One region of the Tumebacillus lipolyticus genome, then DNA from elsewhere that is predicted to be linked to it. Evidence: a T-box and tRNA genes for the amino acid it is inferred to sense, from the RefSeq annotation. Region 1 holds a T-box; the other holds one or more tRNA genes.
What was found. A T-box is a leader RNA that pairs with one kind of tRNA and senses whether it is charged. The one in region 1 lies ahead of pheS (phenylalanine--tRNA ligase subunit alpha), so its partner is inferred to be a tRNA-Phe.

Region 1 (8,789 bases):
TTTTTGTTGCTCAATCGAGGGCAGATCCTGACGCGCGAGCAAATTTTCGATCGCGTGTGGGGCTTTGAAGTGGATACGAACATCGGGGTTGTCGATGTATATTTGCACTACGTCCGCAAAAAGCTGGCGGCGCACAGCTGCGATCATCTGATCCAGACGATTCGCGGCGTGGGCTATCTGCTAAAGGAGCAATAGGATGTTTGCGAAGATCAGATCCAAGCTGGTGCTTCTCTATACGTTGGTCTTTTTTATCATCTTGTTTATCGGCAGCGTCGCTCTGTATCTCTATATGCAAGATCGGCTGGTCGATCAGGTGGACGATGCGCTGATGCAACTGTCCAGCCGTTTGCAAGATCCGAGAAAAGTCACGATCCCGCATCCGATCGGCAAGACGGTCGACCGCCCGCCGGTGGTGTTAGCTTGGACCAAGCAGGGCAGGCTGATCAACGTGTCGCCCGAACAGCAGGAAGTGGTCGAAGCGGATGTGCTGAGCTTTCAAAAGCTGACACCAGATGGGGTTCCCAAGACGGTGAAATTTGGCGAGCACAGCTACCGGGTGCTGACGATGAGCGCACCTGATAACACGATCGTCACCAATGGCGACCTGGGCATCCTGATCTCGACCGTGCAGTTTGTCCGCAATGTCGATTCGGAGCAGGCGATTCTCGACCGTCTGCAGATGGTGTTGATCGCCGGAACGCTGATCGGGGGTGTGCTGATCATCATCGCCGGCTTCTTTCTGGCAGGGCGGACGCTGGTGCCGATCCGCATCGCGTGGGAGAAACAGCAGCAGTTTGTCGCCGACGCCTCCCATGAGCTGCGCACGCCGCTGGCGGTAATCCAATCGCAGGCGGAGCTGCTGTTCAGACATCCTTACGCCACGATTGAGCAGGAGAGCGAGAAGATCTCCGCCGTGCTCAAAGAGACGCGGCGGATGAACAAGCTGGTCGCCGACCTGTTGACGCTTGCTCGCTCCGACTCAAACCAGCTGGAGATCGAGCGCAAACCGCTATTGCTCGACCGCCTGCTGACCGAGATCTGCTGGCAGTTTGCGCAGATGGCGGAGATCAAAGGGGTTGCCCTCACCACCGATCTCCATCCGGGCATTCAATTGGAAGCGGACGAGGCGCGCCTGCGACAACTGCTGGTGATTCTGCTCGATAACGCCTTGAAATATACGGCGGAGCAAGGCAAAGTGCACGTGATCTGCCGCCGCACCTCACACGGAGTGGAGATCGTGGTCGAAGATACGGGGGCGGGCATCCCAGCGGAAGATCTCCCCTTTGTGTTCGACCGCTTTTACCGAGGTGACAAAGTGCGCACCTCTTCCGATGGAGGCACCGGGCTTGGGCTTTCGATCGCCAAGTGGATCGTCGAAGCGCATCAAGGCACGATTCGCGCCGAGAGCAAGATCGGCAAAGGGACGACCTTCACCGTGCAGCTGCCGGGGAAAAAATAGAGCGGTTCCGCGCAGGAATCGCTTTATTTATAGGCCCGTGCGAATAGAATCCTCACCAACTGCATACACTTATCCATAACATCTTAGGACAGACAGGAGCGATCAGGTAGGGGGGAAGCTATGAAAAAGCTGACCGTTGGGGTGGAAAAACACCCAGGCGAGCTCTGTGCGCGACTTGAGGGTGCGCGTGAAGAACTGGAGCGAAAGTCGGGCATCCGGTTGAGCGGTGAGCAACATCGGTGCGGAAAGTATACGTTTTTTACATATCGAATCATCGGGACCAGCGAAGGAAGAGCGGACAACTTCACACGGAGAGCCATCGAGGCACTTGCCGAAGGGATTGCAGACTACATCACCGATGTGTGGGAGCGACATGAGCTGCAGAGGATCGTGGCAAGTGATTTTTATTATTATGGGGAAGATGAGATCGAATATCTGTCCGCTTCGGCAGTCGAGATGCTCGCAGGGCTGCTCGACGAGGATGGCAATCCGCTTCGAGCAAGCCACATCGCCCAATCGGCAGCGGAGGTCTGGCACGAGGGAGGCGAGCTGCTGATCGATGGGCTGTTGCGCTTTCGCTTGCAAGCTTTTCATGAAGATCTACATCGCGTCGCCTTGCAGGCGATCGACGAATATCTGATGGATCTCGAATATCAGGAGTTCGTCAAGCTGATGCGGTATTTTTTGAACGCGCAGGAACCGCAACTTCCCCTGCTGCACATGATCTGCACAGATGAGCGCACCGTCAAGCTGTTCAATGCGGAAGGCAAGCTGGTCGAGCTCGATCAGAGCGGGGATTCGTCCGCGCCGGGGAGCGACATCGCCCTTTCTGCGGAGGATCGGTTGATGAGCACGCTGATCTCGCTCGCGCCGGAGAAGCTGTACATTCACCTCGGCGAATCGAGCGATGCGGTTTCCTCTTTGGTCGAGACGGTCGAGCACCTCTTCGCCGACCGGTCGGTCGTCTGTCGCGGCTGTCTGCTCTGCCAGTCGGTGCAGCGGTGGGAAGAGTTGCTGAACAAACAGGCAAAAGATAGTTGACAGCGATCGGGCGATCAGTTATATTACATAGAGAAGTTTAATGGCATATCGGCTAGGAGAAAGAAGAAGCACCCCGCTTCTCACCCGCAGAGCGTCCACAGGAGACTGCGACCGGGTTATGTGATCGTTTCAGCGCGAGTTTTATATTCGTCTGTAACCATGCGGGATGTATTTTCACCAATACATCGCGCATTTTCTTTTTTCTTCACCAGCAAGGTTGGGCCATTCACACTGGAGGTGACAGGTTATTAGCAAAGACGATGTTCAAATCAATGAGGGCATCCGCGCGCGTGAAGTGCGGGTGATCGACGTCAATGGTGATCAGCTGGGGATTAAATCCCTTCGCGATGCGCTTCAGATCGCGGCTGACAAGAACCTCGACTTGGTAAACGTGGCACCCACGGCCAAGCCTCCCGTATGCCGGATCATGGACTACGGCAAGTTCAAGTACGAGCAGAGCAAAAAGGAAAAAGAAGCTCGTAAGAACCAAAAGATCGTTTCCATCAAAGAGATTCGCATGACCCCGAACATTGAAGAGCACGACTTCCAAACGAAATTGCGCAACACGGTCAAATTCTTAAACGAAGGCGACAAGGTGAAGGCGAGCGTTCGTTTCCGCGGTCGTGAGATCACGCACCAAGAGATCGGGATCAAAGTTCTCACCCGTCTGGCGAAGGAATGCGAAGAGATCGCAGTCCTCGAGCGCGCACCGAAATTGGAAGGCCGCTCGATGATGATCATCCTTTCGCCAAAAGTCACCAACAACTAAATTCAAGCAATTGGAGGTTCGCACCATGTCCAAAATGAAAACTCATCGCGGCGCGGCGAAGCGTTTCAAGCGTACCGGTTCTGGCAAGCTCTCCCGCAGCCATGCATACACCAGCCACATGTTCTCCAACAAAGAGCAAAAGGTGAAGCGCAAACTGCGCAAGCGTGGCACCGTTCACAAATCGGACCAAAAACGCATCGAGCAAATGCTCACCTACCTGTAATATTATTTTCTGCTTGAACACAGCATAGGAGGTTTATTAGAATGCCGAGAGTAAAAGGTGGTATTGTTACCCGCCGTCGCCATAAGAAAATCCTGAAGCTTGCACGCGGTTTCCGCGGTTCCAAGCATCGTCTGTTTAAAACTGCAAACGCACAGGTCATGAAGTCCCTGCTGTACGCATACCGTGACCGCCGCCAGAAGAAGCGCGACTTCCGCAAACTGTGGATCGCTCGTATCAACGCGGCAGCTCGCCTCAACGGTCTGTCCTACTCCAAGCTGGTACACGGCTTGAAAGTTGCAGGCGTAGAAGTGAACCGCAAAATGCTGGCTGACCTCGCTGTAAACGATGCAAACGCGTTTGCAGAGCTGGCAACGCTGGCAAAATCGAAAGTGAACGCGTAACATGACGCGATGAAAGACCTGCATCTGCAGGTCTTTTCTTTTTCGCTCTTGTGAGCGAGGAAAGTTCAGGGTATGCTACAGAGAGTAACTTCCAGAACGTGGCTGACTCTGGCAAGGAGGAAGAGAGAATGGCAAAGCAGTTTGCGGTGGTGGGCTTAGGCCGCTTCGGAACTTCTGTGGCGCGGACGCTCTATGAGATGGGCAACGATGTGCTCGGGATCGACTCGGATGATGACCGCATTCAGGACATCGCCGACCTGGTCACACATGCGGTCACAGCCGACTCGACAGACGAGAACGCGCTCAAGTCGATCGGGATTCGCAACTTCGACGTGGTGATCGTGGCGATCGGCAACGATGTGAAAAATAGCATCTTGACCACCTTGATCTTGAAGGAGCTCGGGGTGAAGTTTATCGTCGTCAAAGCGCAAGACGAACTGCATGGCAAGGTGTTGGAGAAGATCGGAGCGGACAAGGTGGTCTATCCGGAGCGCGATATGGGCTATCGGGTGGCGCACAATCTGATCTCGCCAAACATCCTCGATTATATCGAGCTTGCCCCAGACTACTCGATCTATGAAATACAGGTGCCGAGCAAGTTTGTCGGCAAGTCGCTGGAGCAGCTCGACCTGCGCCGTCGCTATGGCTGTAACGTCATGGCGATCAAGCATGGCAAGGATATCAACATCTCGCCGATCGCGACAGATCTTCTGCACAACGGGGATGTTCTGGTCGTGGTTGGGAAGAATGAAGATTTGGATGAGCTTGATGAAAACAGATAAAAGGGTGGCATTTGTCGGATGAGGTTTGAACAGATCACGTCGGTGAAAAACAACCGTGTCAAAGATTGGGCTTCGCTGAAGCAAAAAAAATATCGTACACAGCTGGGGATGTATCTCGCAGAGGGCATTCGTCTGGTCGAAGAGGCGGTCGCCTCAGGAGCGCCGATCGAAGCGATTTTGATCAGCGGTGACTTGCAGTCCGGCCGCTATGACAAGATCGTCAACGGGGTCGCATCCCTGGGCACCAATCTGTATGAAGTGACCGAGCAGGTGCTCGAACATGTGGCAGATACGAAAACCCCACAGGGCGTGGTGGCGATCATCAAGCAGACGGTGGGCGACCCGCGCCAGTTTTTGCAAAACAAGACCAACCCGCTGTATCTGGTCTTGGACAGCATTCAAGATCCGGGCAACCTCGGGACGATGATTCGCACAGCAGACGCTGTCGGCGCGTCCGGCGTCTTTCTCGGCAAGACGTGCGTCGATCTCTACAACCCGAAAGTGGTGCGGGCGACGATGGGCTCCCTCTATCATCTGCCGCTGTTCGAGGTGGATCTGGAAACGTTCTTGCCGCTGATGAAAGAGCAGGGCGTGACGATCGTCGGCACTGCGACCGAAGCGGACAAGACCGTTTTTCAGCACGACTTCACGCAAGGGACGGTGCTCGTCATCGGTTCGGAAGCGCACGGTCTGAGCGAAGGTGTCGCGGCGCTTGTCGATCACAACATTTCGCTGCCGATGCCCGGACAGGCGGAGTCGCTCAACGCGGCGATCGCATCGTCCGTCATGATGTATGAGGCACTGCGCCAGCGGACTCAATAACACACAGCGTTGAAAACATCGAAGACACCTGTACAGGTGTCTTTTTTCATGCTGTGAGCAGTTAGGGGCGGATCAGCATCGGGCGGTAGCGTGCGCAGGAGCGGGGAGGGCGGGTGCATGTTCAAAGCGAGCGCAGGGCAAACTTTGCATAAGGAGGTGTGCACAATGAACAGTCATCTGCTTGCCTTTGCGGTCAAACTGGTATCGACGGTGGCAGCCATCGCTTTTATCGCACTGTTCTTCCCGCTCTGGGGGACGATGAACTTTTTTCATTCGCTCATCCTCGGCTTGATCGTCGCGGTGATCGGATATGTTTCAGACCTGATCATTCCTCGTGTGATCAACCAGATCGTCGCGGTCGCCTTCGACTTGGTGGTGACCACGCTGGTGATCTATGCGGGCAACTATTTCTTGCCAGGCATGAGCGTTTCTTGGACGTTCGCTTGGTTTGTCGGGATTCTTGTCGCCGGCATCGAAATCTTTTACCACTTTCAGTTTGTCAAAAAGGCAAATGAGCCGATCGGCTAGCGAGAACAGTTGCAAAGCGCTATGCTCTGTACTATACTATGTTACAAATAGCACAATCTAACAGCATTTGAACAGCGATGAAGGAGAGAGTAAGCATCTGGGCGCGTACAGGGAGAGGATGTCATAGACTGGGAGCATCCTCACGCAGACACGGATGGCTGAAGTTCACTCCGAAGCTGCTTGCCTGAAGGGAATCTACAGTTCCTGCGTAGGGCAAGCCGGCAGCAGACTGCCGTTATCGAACAGTGAAGTGGAGCGAGGTGTTTTTGCCTTGCTCAAATAGGGTGGTACCGCGAAGACTTTTCGTCCCTTGTTGGATGAAGGTCTTTTTTTATTTTTCCGAATGAATGAAAGCAGGGGGGACCCATGATGAAAGAACAGCTGATGGCGCTGAAAGAACAGGCGTTAGAAAAGTTGACGCAGCAGTCGTCGTTGCACCAGTTGAACGAATGGAAAGCGACCTATCTCGGGAAGAAAGGTGAGCTGACGGCAGCGCTTCGCGGCATGAAAGATTTGAGCGCAGAAGAGCGCCCGATCGTTGGCGCACTGGTCAACGAAGTGCGCGAGAGCTTGGAGAGCGCGTTCGACGGGCAGGAGGCGGAGTTGAAACGGGCGGAGCGGGAAAAGCGACTGCGCGAAGAGACGATCGATGTCACGTTGCCGGGCCGCTCGATTCCGCTCGGCAGCGAGCATCCGCTGACCCGCTTGATTCGCGAGGTGGAGGAGATTTTCCTGGGCCTCGGCTTTCAGGTGGCAGAAGGGCCAGAGGTGGAGACAGACTACAACAACTTTGAAGCGCTGAACGTGCCGCGCAATCATCCGGCTCGCGATATGCAGGATACGTTTTACATCACCGAAGACATGCTGCTGCGCACGCACACCTCGCCGGTGCAAGGGCGGGTGCTGCGCGCCAACGTGGAGGCGGCCAAGCAGCGCGGGGAAACTTCGCCGCAACCTGTGCGCATCATCGCTCCAGGGCGCGTCTATCGCCGCGACGATGATGATGCGACACATTCGCACGCTTTCATGCAGATCGAGGGTCTGGTCGTCGACCGTCACATTCGGATGAGCGATCTGAAAGGCATTCTGACCACGTTTGCCCAGCAGATGTTCGGCCATGATGTGGCGATTCGGATGCGCCCGTCCTACTTCCCGTTCACCGAGCCGTCGACAGAGGTCGATGCGACCTGTTATTCCTGTGGCGGAGATGGATGCCGCGTCTGCAAGCAGACCGGCTGGATCGAAATCCTCGGCGCGGGCATGGTGCACCCGAACGTGCTGGAGATGGCAGGCTATGATCCGGAAGAGTTCACCGGATTCGCATTCGGCATGGGTGTTGAGCGAATCGCGATGCGCCGTTACGGCATCGAAGACATCCGCCATTTCTATACGAACGATGTTCGCTTGATGTCGCAGTTCAAGTCTCGGGTGTAGCAGGAGGGAAAAACGATGAAAATCAGCTATCAATGGCTTCGTGACTATGTGGAGATCGACGATCTGACTCCTGAGCAACTCGGGGGGTTGCTGACCGACGCAGGGGTGCCGGTCGAGGTGTTCACCCCGCTCAATCTTGGTGTGAAAGGTGTTGTCATCGGCCACGTGCTGGAGACGAGACCGCATGAAAATGCTGACAAGCTCCGCGTCTGCACGGTGGACGCAGGCACTGGCGAGCACCTGCAGATCGTCTGCGGTGCGCCGAACGTCGCGCCCGGTCAGAAAGTTCCGGTCGCGGTGATCGGAGCGGAACTGCCGAATGACTTCAAGATCAAAAAAGCAAAGCTGCGCGGCATTGAATCGCAAGGGATGCTCTGCTCAGCAAAAGAGATCGGCATGGACATCAAGCTGCTGCCGAAAGATCAGACGGAAGGTCTGTACATCCTCCCGAGCGATGCTCCGATCGGAGCGGACGTGACCGACTACCTCTACCTGAACGATGTGGTGTTGGAGCTTGAGCTGACTCCGAACCGCTCCGACCTGCTCAACTACCGCGGTGTTGCCTACGAAGTGGCCGCACTGCTCGGGCGCGAGGTCAAGCTGAACGAAGCGCAGCGCGCAGAGGCGAGCGGCGACTCGCCGGTCAGCGTGAAGATCGAGTCGGAGAACTGCTCCAAATATGCGGCGCAGGTGATCCAAGGCGTGAAGGTCGGCCAATCGCCGCTGTGGTTGCAAGCCAAGCTGCTCGCAGTCGGCGTGCGTCCGATCAACAACGTGGTGGACGTGACCAACTTCGTGATGTTTGAGCTGGGGCAACCGCTGCATGCGTTCGATTTGTCGAAAGTGGCGGAGCGGACGATCATCGTGCGCCAAGCGCAAGCAGGGGAAAAGCATGTCACGCTCGATGGCGTGGAGCGGACGCTCGACGCGAGCATGCTCGTGATCGCAGACCCGGAAAAGGTGATCGGCTTAGCCGGCGTCATGGGCGGTGAGAACTCTGAGGTGGACGACAACACTACGACGATCGTCTTGGAGTCGGCATACTTCGACGCGTCGACCACCCGCAAGACCGGCAAGGCGCTCGGCCTCTACTCGGAGGCGCAAAAGCGCTTTGAAAAAGGGATGATCGATCAGGCGATGGTTGTGAACGCGATGCTGCGGGCTGCCGAGCTGATCGTCGAGCTGGCAGGTGGCGAGATCGCAGGCAAGCCGGTGGAAGTGGTGGCGAAAGAGATCGAGCCGTCCGTGCTGCCGCTGCGCGCGGAGCGCGTCAACCGCTTGCTCGGCACCGAGATCGCCGAAGCGGAAATGATCGCGATCTTAAAGCGTC
Region 2 (8,789 bases), on a different contig from region 1:
TCGGCGTCACGCGCGGTCAGCTGACCAAGACGGGGATCACAAGAGGATAACTGCCTGAGGCAAGCGACCAAAGGCTGGCGATAAGAAAAAGGAGGCTGTCGATCATGCTCGGCAGCCTCCTTTCGCGTGGAAAGAGAGCACAGGTTCGTGAGGATTAGCGTTGGGAACGCCACGGGTCAGGACAGCCAGCGCAACCCTTTCGGATAGTGGTTCTTGATCGTGCCGCCTGACTGTTTGCCAAAGCCTAAGGGGAAGTTGTCCACCGTCAGCACGACCCATCCTTTGGCGCAGTCCATGCTGATCGTCTCCCCGCGCAGATACTGCCTGATCTCCTGGCTGTCAGCAGCCAGCGAGACGGTGTGCAGGATCTCTTCGGCACGCAGTCCGAGCGCGAGCGCATGGCTTGGTTCAAAGCGATTTTTTTTCAGCGTGCCCAGATGCCAGCCTGGACGGACCACCTTGAGCCCTTTTAGCTGATGTTGCAGCTCGCTCGGGATCAGGTAGAGGTGGTCGCCAAACAGCAGATAATCGCCCTCCGGCACTCGGCGCAACGTCGCTTCGGCAAACTGGCGGTAACTGCTGATCACATCGGCTGGAAGCCGCACGCTCTTGCTCTCCTTTTTCCGCGGAGCCGGTTCACCATCGCGCTTGCGCAGATGGGCGACATAATGCCCCTCCCCGCGCAGGCGATGCGGCCAGAGGCGCGCCGTCTTGGCCAGCTCGGGTCGCCCGCCTGATGTCCACTCGGGCCGTCCTGGTGCGAAATGTTCGAACGTGTGTATGTCGATGATTTCAAATTCCGGATGTTGCCGCAAAAACGTTTCGATCAGCCCTTCGTTCTCTTCCGGCGCAAACGTGCAGGTCGAAAAGGCGAGCGTGCCGCCAGCGCGAAGCATCGCAGCGGCTGCCTGCAAAATGTCGAGCTGGCGCAGCGCACAGCCGGTCACATGCTCGGGGCTCCACTCACCGCAGGCGTCCGGATCTTTGCGAAACATCCCTTCCCCAGAGCAAGGGGCATCGACCAAGATCTTGTCAAAAAAGGCGGGAAACCGCTCCGCCAGACGGTCGGGCATTTCGCTTGTGACCAGCGCGTTGGTCACGCCGCAGCGCTCGATGTTTTCGGAGAGGATCTTCGCCCGTTGCGGATGGGGCTCATTGGCGATGAGCAGCCCAGTGCCTCCTAGCTGTGCGGCCAGATGGGTCGATTTGCCGCCCGGTGCGGCGCAGAGGTCGAGCACGCGATCGCCGGGCGCAGGTGAGAGCACAGCGGCGACAGACATCGCGGAAGGCTCTTGCATGTAATAGACGCCAGCCGCATGGTAGGGATGTTTGCCAGGTCGATCTGACGCTTCATAATAGAATCCTTCCTCGACCCACGGCACCGCTTGCAGTTGAAAGGGAGCGAGCTCCAAAAAGCGCTCGCGGCTCGTCTTCAGCGTGTTGACCCGCAGCCCGAGGGCGGAAGGAAGGGAAAACGTGTCATAAAACGGTTGATACTCCGCTTGCAACAAATCTCGCATGCGAGATAAAAAGGCGTCAGGATAGGGTGTCCGATCGGTTGTCAAGGATATCAGCTCCCGGCCAGGAATGTTTTCAGGACTATATCTTACCACGGAGAAAGGCAATTTTCATTGCAAGTGAAGGGGAACATATACTACAATTCGCGTAGAGAATGATCAGGGGGAGCATACGCTTGGATACTACTATTTTGCAAACCTATCGGGAACAGGGATACCGCCTGTATCCTGTGATGCGCACCTATCAGGGGCTGAACCTCGACCCCGCCGCGATCTATGAGCGTTTGGGCTGGCAAGGCCCGCATCACTTTTTGTTAGAATCGGGCAAGATGGGCGAGTTTTCTTTCGTCGGTGGCGCTCCGTTCGCAGTGCTCACCGCCAAAGATGGCCAAGCTGTCTTTGTGCAGGGTGAGCAGCGGGAAGCGTGGAGCGGCGACCCGCTCAATCTGTTGCGGGAGAAGATGCGCGAGTTTCGCGCGCCACACCTCCCCGGACTGCCGAAGCTGCGCGGCGGGGCTGTCGGCTTTCTCGCCTATGACACGGCGCGCTATATTGAGCGCTTGCCGACGATTAGCCAAGACGACCTCGGGACGCCAGACCTGTATTTTGTTTTTGTCGACCAGCTCTGCGTGATCGACCATCGGCGCGAGGTCGTACACCTGATCGCCCATATCGATCTGCACCGAGCGGACGGAGTGGCCCGAGCGGAAGCAGCGCTGTCGGAGTTGGAGCACAAGCTGTTAAACGGCACGTCGCAAGTGCCAGACTTTCCTGCGCGTTCTGCAGCGGAGGACTGGAGCTATTCCTTCACCAAAGCAGGGTTCGAACAGGCGGTCACCGCAGTGCAAGAATACATCTCGCGCGGCGACGTGTTTCAGGTGAACCTGTCAATGCGGCAAGGGCGCACGCTCGGCGCAGCACCCTATGAGATCTACAAGCACCTGCGCCAGATCAATCCCTCGCCTTACGCGAGCTATCTGCACTTTCCAGAGCTGCAGGTGGTCTCCTGCTCGCCGGAGCTGCTGGTCAACCTATTCGCAGGGGAAGTGAACGCCCGACCGATCGCCGGAACTCGCCCGCGCACAGGCGAAGAGGAACAGGATCGGCTCGCGGTGGAAGAGCTAAAAAGCAATGAGAAAGAGATCGCCGAACATATCATGCTGGTCGATCTGGAGCGCAACGACCTCGGTCGCGTCTGTCAGTTTGGCTCGGTCGAAGTGAACGAGCTGATGGTGATCGAGGCGTATTCGCACGTCTTCCATATCGTGTCCAACGTGCGCGGCCGCTTGCATGGTGGCAGGGACGCATTCGATGTGATCCGCGCGACCTTCCCCGGCGGCACGATCACCGGCGCGCCGAAGATTCGCACGATGGAGATCTTAGAGGAGTTGGAGCCGACCCGCCGCGGTCTGTACACCGGCTCGATCGGCTGGATCGACTTCGATGGGGATATGGAGCTGAACATCGTCATCCGCACCTTGCAGGTGCAAGATGGCGTCGGCTATGTGCAGGCGGGAGCGGGCATCGTCATCGACTCGGTGCCGGAGCGCGAGTACCATGAATCGATGCGCAAAGCGAAAGCGCTGTGGGTGGCGATCGAAAATGCGGAACAAGCTGCAAGCGAGGGGAGAGAACGCCTGTGATCCTGATGATCGACAACTATGATTCCTTCGTCTACAACCTCGTTCAATACTTAGGCGAGATGGGACAGGAGTTGGTCGTAAAGCGCAACGATGAGGTGACGGTGCAGGAGATCGAACAGCTCAACCCGCGCGTGATCGTCATCTCACCCGGGCCCTGCTCGCCGAATGAAGCGGGCGTGTCGCTTGAGGTGATCACCGCTTTTGCCGGAAAAATCCCGCTGCTCGGCGTCTGCCTCGGCCATCAGTCGATCGCCCAAGCGTTCGGCGGTAACGTCGTGCGAGCGGAGCGCCTGATGCACGGTAAGACGTCGCGCATCGAGCACGACGGGGAGACGATGTTTCATCAATTGCCTTCTCCGCTCAACGTCTGTCGCTACCACTCGCTGATCGTCGAGCGCGAAACGTTGCCCGACTGTTTTGAGATCTCCGCTTGGACAGATGCGGGGGAGATCATGGCGATTCGCCACAAAGAGCTGGCTGTCGAAGGGGTTCAGTTCCATCCGGAGGCGATCTTGACCGAACATGGCAAGGCGATGCTGCGCAACTTCCTCGAAAGGCAGGGGCTCTCATGTTCGTCTATTTAAACGATCGCGTCCTGCCGCTGGAACAGGCGAGCTTGTCCGTCTTGGATCACGGTTTTTTGTACGGGGCAGGGCTGTTTGAAACGATGCGCACCGCAGGCGGCGCTCCGGTGTTTTGGCAGGAGCACGTCTGCCGGCTGCGCGAGTCGGCAGAGTGGCTGGGCATTCCGATTCCCTGGAGCGATGAACAGCTGGAACGGGCGATCCATGAGACGGTGCAGGCGAACGAACTGGAGGAAGCGTACGTGCGGCTGACAGTCTCCCGCGGCGTGGGAGCGCTCGGCCCGAGCGGAAAGAGCTGCAGCGTCCCCACGCTGGTCATCTATGTCAAGGAGCTGGTCTTGCCGCCAGACAGCGGGCGCGACCTGATCGTGCTGGAGACGGTGCGCAGCTCGCCGGAGACGCCAGTGCGGGCGAAGACGCTCAACTACCTCAACAGCTTGCTCGCCTATCGCGAGCTGGAGCTGCGCGGCGCTGCCGAAGGGATTCAATTGACGAGCGATGGGGCGATCGCAGAAGGGGCGGTCAGCAACCTCTTTTTTGTGATCGATGGCGAACTGTGCACCCCGCCGCTCGACGCTGGCATCCTGCCGGGCATCACGCGGGATTGGGTCAAGAGACAGCTTCCGGTGCGGGAGAGGCGCTTGACGCTCGCCGACATCGCGCATGCGTCAGAAGCGTTTACCACCTCGTCGGTGGTCGGCGTGCTCCCGGCGACCTCTGTCGAAGGAGCGCCGATCGGTGACAGGCAGGTCGGGCCGATCACGCGAGAGCTGATCAGCAGATGGAAATCGCTTTTCCAGAAATAATCTTAAAATACCCTCTTGCACTCTACCACTCAGCATGATATATTATCTCTTGTCGCCGCCGCAACACTGGCGAAACACGAGCCATTAGCTCAGTTGGTAGAGCAACTGACTTTTAATCAGTGGGTCGAAGGTTCAAGTCCTTCATGGCTCACCATCAGTCGAGATGGTCGACGCGATGTCGACAGTCTCACGTGCGGAAGTGGCTCAGGGGTAGAGCATCGCCTTGCCAAGGCGAGGGTCGCGGGTTCGAATCCCGTCTTCCGCTCCATTTTTACAACTTGATCAGCAGCACAGATCGACATGCGGTCGTGGCGGAATGGCAGACGCGCACGCTTGAGGGGCGTGTGGGGTTTCCCCGTGGAAGTTCGAGTCTTCTCGACCGCACCAGATGTTGGGGGTATAGCTCAGTTGGTAGAGCACCTGCCTTGCAAGCAGGGGGTCAGCGGTTCGAATCCGCTTATCTCCACCAGCGCCTTCATAGCTCAGTAGGTAGAGCGCATCCATGGTAAGGATGAGGTCATCGGTTCGATTCCGGTTGAAGGCACCACGTTTGGCCCGTTGGAGAAGCGGCTTAACTCACCGCCCTTTCAAGGCGGCATTCACGGGTTCGAATCCCGTACGGGTCACCATGTTTCTTCTACAGATTTTGGCTCGGTAGCTCAGTCGGTAGAGCAGAGGACTGAAAATCCTCGTGTCGGCGGTTCGATTCCGTCCCGAGCCACCATGTTTTTTGGGCCCATAGCTCAGTTGGCTAGAGCGCACGACTGATAATCGTGAGGTCGGAAGTTCGAATCTTCTTGGGCCCACCATCTATGCTGTACAAGGGTTCAGCCTATAAGAAATGCGTTTGAAAGCGGTGTCTCATGACACCGCTTTTTTGTTTTGGCATACGTTGTTGATAACGGAGAGGGGGAAGGATAGGTGCCGATCGGTGGAATCAACATCATGGCGTTCAAAGTCAACAACGTTGACAAAGGATATGTCAACATCGGCCCTCTGCTCGTGGCCGACTGGAATGGGCTTTCCAAACAGAACTATGGCGCAGGGGAAGCGAACGGAGATGGCAACGGAATGTTTACAGGTGCGACGATGATTCAGGACAGCGACGCGCTCGATGCGCCCGTCATGAAAACGAGCATAATTTAGTAAAAAATCGTCGGGTATTCGCTCCCGGCGATTTTTTATGGTGGTGGGTTGCGCTGAATCGGAATCCGCTTCTTCGATTCATTCGGTCGTTTGCGAATGAGCGGCAAGGTGATCTCCAACAGACCGTTGTGATACCGAGCGCGAATCTGGTCTTCTTCGACCCGGTCGGGCAGTGGAATGGCGCGTTGGAACTCCCCGAAAAATCGCTCTGATACCAAAGTTTGTTCTGGAGGGAAGCGACGCGGCATCTGACCGCTCACCACCAAGTGGTTACCTTCGACATAGAGATCGACCGCATCGAGGTTGTGGAGACCTGGCAATTCGACATGCACGATCACTTCGCGCTCCGTTCGATACATCGCCACCGCAGGCGCGGTTGCCCTCTGTGCGGGCGCTGGTGGTGCTGCTTCCTCATATGTTGTAGGTTCTGCATTTTCATCGGGAAATACCGAAAGCATATCCTCCCAAAAATCATCCCCGAAGAACTGCCGCGCGTGCGATTCCCATTTGCCAAAAGAGCGGGAGTTCTTCATCGCATTCCCTCCTTCGATGCGCCTTCCATTCACCATATGCGCCCATCTCACATAGCGTAACAACATGAGAGCGAAGAGGTGGTTGCGATGTCTTTTACGATCAACATCTTCAGCATCAAAGTGAACAACATCGAAAACGCTTCGGCGATGAACGTCGGACAGAATCTGTTGAACGATTGGAAAAACAACTCCAAATACAACCAAGGCTATGGTCAGTTGATCGGAGATGGCAACGAGCAGAAGCGCGTGAAGTCGAAGATCGATGACCGCGATCGGATCGATGCACCGAGCCGCGACACTTCGATCACCAAACTTCCATCCCTTGTGAGGTGAGGCAGGATGCCAGTGGAGATTCATGTGGGCAATGTGAAAGTCAACACCGTCGATCGCTCCTTCGTCAACATTGGGCCGAGCATCAAGACAGGGCTTAGGGCCAAGTCACGGATGAACCAAGGCATGGGCGAGGTGATGGGAAACACGAATCAGGTTTTCTATCAATCGAAGGTTGACGATCGCGATCAGGTCGATTTTGTACAGCAGAAAAAAGCGTGGAGCTCGCGATGAAGATGAAAGTGCGCTTTGACTTACAAGAGCTGAAGGTTGGTGAGCTCAGCGACAGCATGATCAACATCGGAAAAAACTGGGTTGTGACGCCGAAGCGAAAGAATCGTGGTGATCAGGGTGGAGTGGGACGTATGGGGGGCGATGTGCCAACTGCAAAGGCGTATCGAAGCGCTGGAAGAGGAGAACCTACTGATGAGGCGCCTAATCGCCCAGCAACAGGGTGTGACGAAGATTAGGAAGCTGGTCTATCAGGTGCAGTCCCTGCACATCAAAGAGATGAGCGGCACGATGAACATCGGGATCATCGCGCCGCTCGACGAGGAAGCAGTAGAAAACATGCCCTTTGAGATGCCAGGTTCACCGAGATGAAACTGCCCGCACTTTTCAGGCAGTTTCTTTGGCATTTCGGCTCGATTTCAGCTATGATAGGGAGGAAGGAAGAATTATACTTGATAGCGAAATCATACTTGGTGTGTCGAAAGCGCTTACCAGCCCTAAAGTTCTGAGTATTCAGGGACATACATAAGGAGGTACTACCGTGATTAACAAGGTCTATGACAGTGTACAAGAAGCGATTGCAGATATTCACGACGGCGCGACGCTCATGGCAGGCGGTTTCGGCCTGTGCGGCATTCCGGAGAACCTGATCATCGCCTTGCGCGACAAAGGCGTAAAGGATCTCACCGTGATCTCCAACAACTGCGGTGTGGACGAGTGGGGTCTGGGACTTCTGTTGCAAAACAAGCAGATCAAAAAGATGGTTGCGTCCTATGTGGGCGAGAATAAAGAGTTTGAGCGCCAATTCCTCTCCGGCGAGCTGGAAGTGGAACTGGTGCCGCAAGGGACGCTGGCAGAGCGCTGCCGTGCGGGCGGTGCTGGCATCGGCGCCTTCTTCACGCCGGCCGGAGTCGGCACGCCGATCGCAGAGGGCAAAGAGACCCGCGTGATCGACGGCAAAGAATATATCCTCGAATACCCGCTGAAAGCAGACTTTGCGATCGTCAAAGCGTGGAAAGCGGACAAGATGGGCAACCTGATCTACCGCAAGACCACCCAAAACTTCAACCCGATGATGGCAGCAGCAGGCAAGATCACCATCGCAGAAGTTGAGGAGATCGTCGAAGTCGGCGAGCTTGATCCGGATCAAATCCACACCCCGAGCGTCTACGTTCAGCGCGTCGTCCAAGGCAATTTCGAGAAGCGCATCGAACGTCGTACCACTCGTCAAGGGTAATCGGGAACGGAGCAGAAAGGGGAGCTTACAATGGCATTGACTCGTGACCAAATCGTTCAACGTGCAGCGCAAGAAATTCAAGATGGCTTCTACGTCAACCTCGGCATCGGCATCCCGACCTTGGTGGCCAACCATATTCCGGAGGGCTTAAACGTCGTCCTGCAATCTGAAAACGGTCTGCTCGGCATCGGGCCATACCCGTCCGATGCAGAAGTGGATGCGGACCTGATCAACGCGGGGAAGGAGACGGTGACCGCGATCCCAGGCGCTGCGTTTTTCTCCTCGGCAGAATCGTTCGCGATGATCCGCGGCGGTCACATCGACATCGCGATTCTCGGCGCGATGGAAGTATCGGCAGCTGGCGACCTGGCCAACTGGATGATTCCGGGCAAGATGGTCAAAGGCATGGGCGGCGCGATGGATCTCGTGCACGGCGCGAAGCGCCTGATCGTCACGATGGAGCACAACAACAAGCATGGTGACGCGAAGATCCTGAACGAGTGCAAGCTTCCGCTGACCGGCCGCGGCGTGGTGCACCGCATCATCACCGATCTGGCGGTGCTCGATGTGACTGAGGAAGGTCTCGTCCTGCGCGAAGTGGCGCCAGGCCATACGGTGGAAGAGATTCAGTCCAAGACGGAGCCGACCTTGATCATCCCGGCAGAAGGTGTCAAGGAGATCACGATCTAGGCTGGTTGTTGGTTGGAATTGTGGTTCGGTTTGTGGTTTGGCTTGTGGTTTGCTGGAAGAGCCTCGTGGTGA

Region 2: it encodes a tRNA-Phe, which carries the amino acid that the T-box ahead of pheS (phenylalanine--tRNA ligase subunit alpha) is inferred to sense. The anticodon was not compared.

The regions. Positions count from the first base shown of each region.
Region 1 is NZ_JBHUIO010000005.1:12,202-20,990, reverse strand. Features, by position in the region: gene ACFSOY_RS05285 (response regulator transcription factor) at 1-195, shown strand, start outside; gene ACFSOY_RS05280 (sensor histidine kinase) at 197-1,459, shown strand; gene ytxC (sporulation protein YtxC) at 1,580-2,500, shown strand; gene infC (translation initiation factor IF-3) at 2,748-3,269, shown strand; gene rpmI (50S ribosomal protein L35) at 3,295-3,492, shown strand; gene rplT (50S ribosomal protein L20) at 3,534-3,893, shown strand; gene ACFSOY_RS05255 (potassium channel family protein) at 4,022-4,675, shown strand; gene ACFSOY_RS05250 (TrmH family RNA methyltransferase) at 4,694-5,497, shown strand; gene ACFSOY_RS05245 (DUF2512 family protein) at 5,663-6,025, shown strand; T-box leader at 6,094-6,339, shown strand; gene pheS (phenylalanine--tRNA ligase subunit alpha) at 6,395-7,459, shown strand; gene pheT (phenylalanine--tRNA ligase subunit beta) at 7,475-8,789, shown strand, end outside.
Region 2 is NZ_JBHUIO010000008.1:238,717-247,505, reverse strand. Features, by position in the region: gene ACFSOY_RS13755 (U32 family peptidase) at 1-50, shown strand, start outside; gene ACFSOY_RS13750 (RsmF rRNA methyltransferase first C-terminal domain-containing protein) at 177-1,565, opposite strand; gene ACFSOY_RS13745 (anthranilate synthase component I family protein) at 1,751-3,160, shown strand; gene pabA (aminodeoxychorismate/anthranilate synthase component II) at 3,157-3,744, shown strand; gene ACFSOY_RS13735 (aminotransferase class IV) at 3,729-4,550, shown strand; tRNA gene ACFSOY_RS13730 (tRNA-Lys) at 4,629-4,704, shown strand; tRNA gene ACFSOY_RS13725 (tRNA-Gly) at 4,744-4,818, shown strand; tRNA gene ACFSOY_RS13720 (tRNA-Leu) at 4,853-4,937, shown strand; tRNA gene ACFSOY_RS13715 (tRNA-Ala) at 4,944-5,019, shown strand; tRNA gene ACFSOY_RS13710 (tRNA-Thr) at 5,022-5,097, shown strand; tRNA gene ACFSOY_RS13705 (tRNA-Glu) at 5,103-5,179, shown strand; tRNA gene ACFSOY_RS13700 (tRNA-Phe) at 5,199-5,274, shown strand; tRNA gene ACFSOY_RS13695 (tRNA-Ile) at 5,283-5,359, shown strand; gene ACFSOY_RS13690 (hypothetical protein) at 5,472-5,696, shown strand; gene ACFSOY_RS13685 (Hsp20/alpha crystallin family protein) at 5,732-6,229, opposite strand; gene ACFSOY_RS13680 (spore germination protein) at 6,317-6,562, shown strand; gene ACFSOY_RS13675 (hypothetical protein) at 6,569-6,793, shown strand; gene gerPC (spore germination protein GerPC) at 6,935-7,162, shown strand; gene ACFSOY_RS13665 (CoA transferase subunit A) at 7,335-8,027, shown strand; gene ACFSOY_RS13660 (CoA transferase subunit B) at 8,058-8,717, shown strand.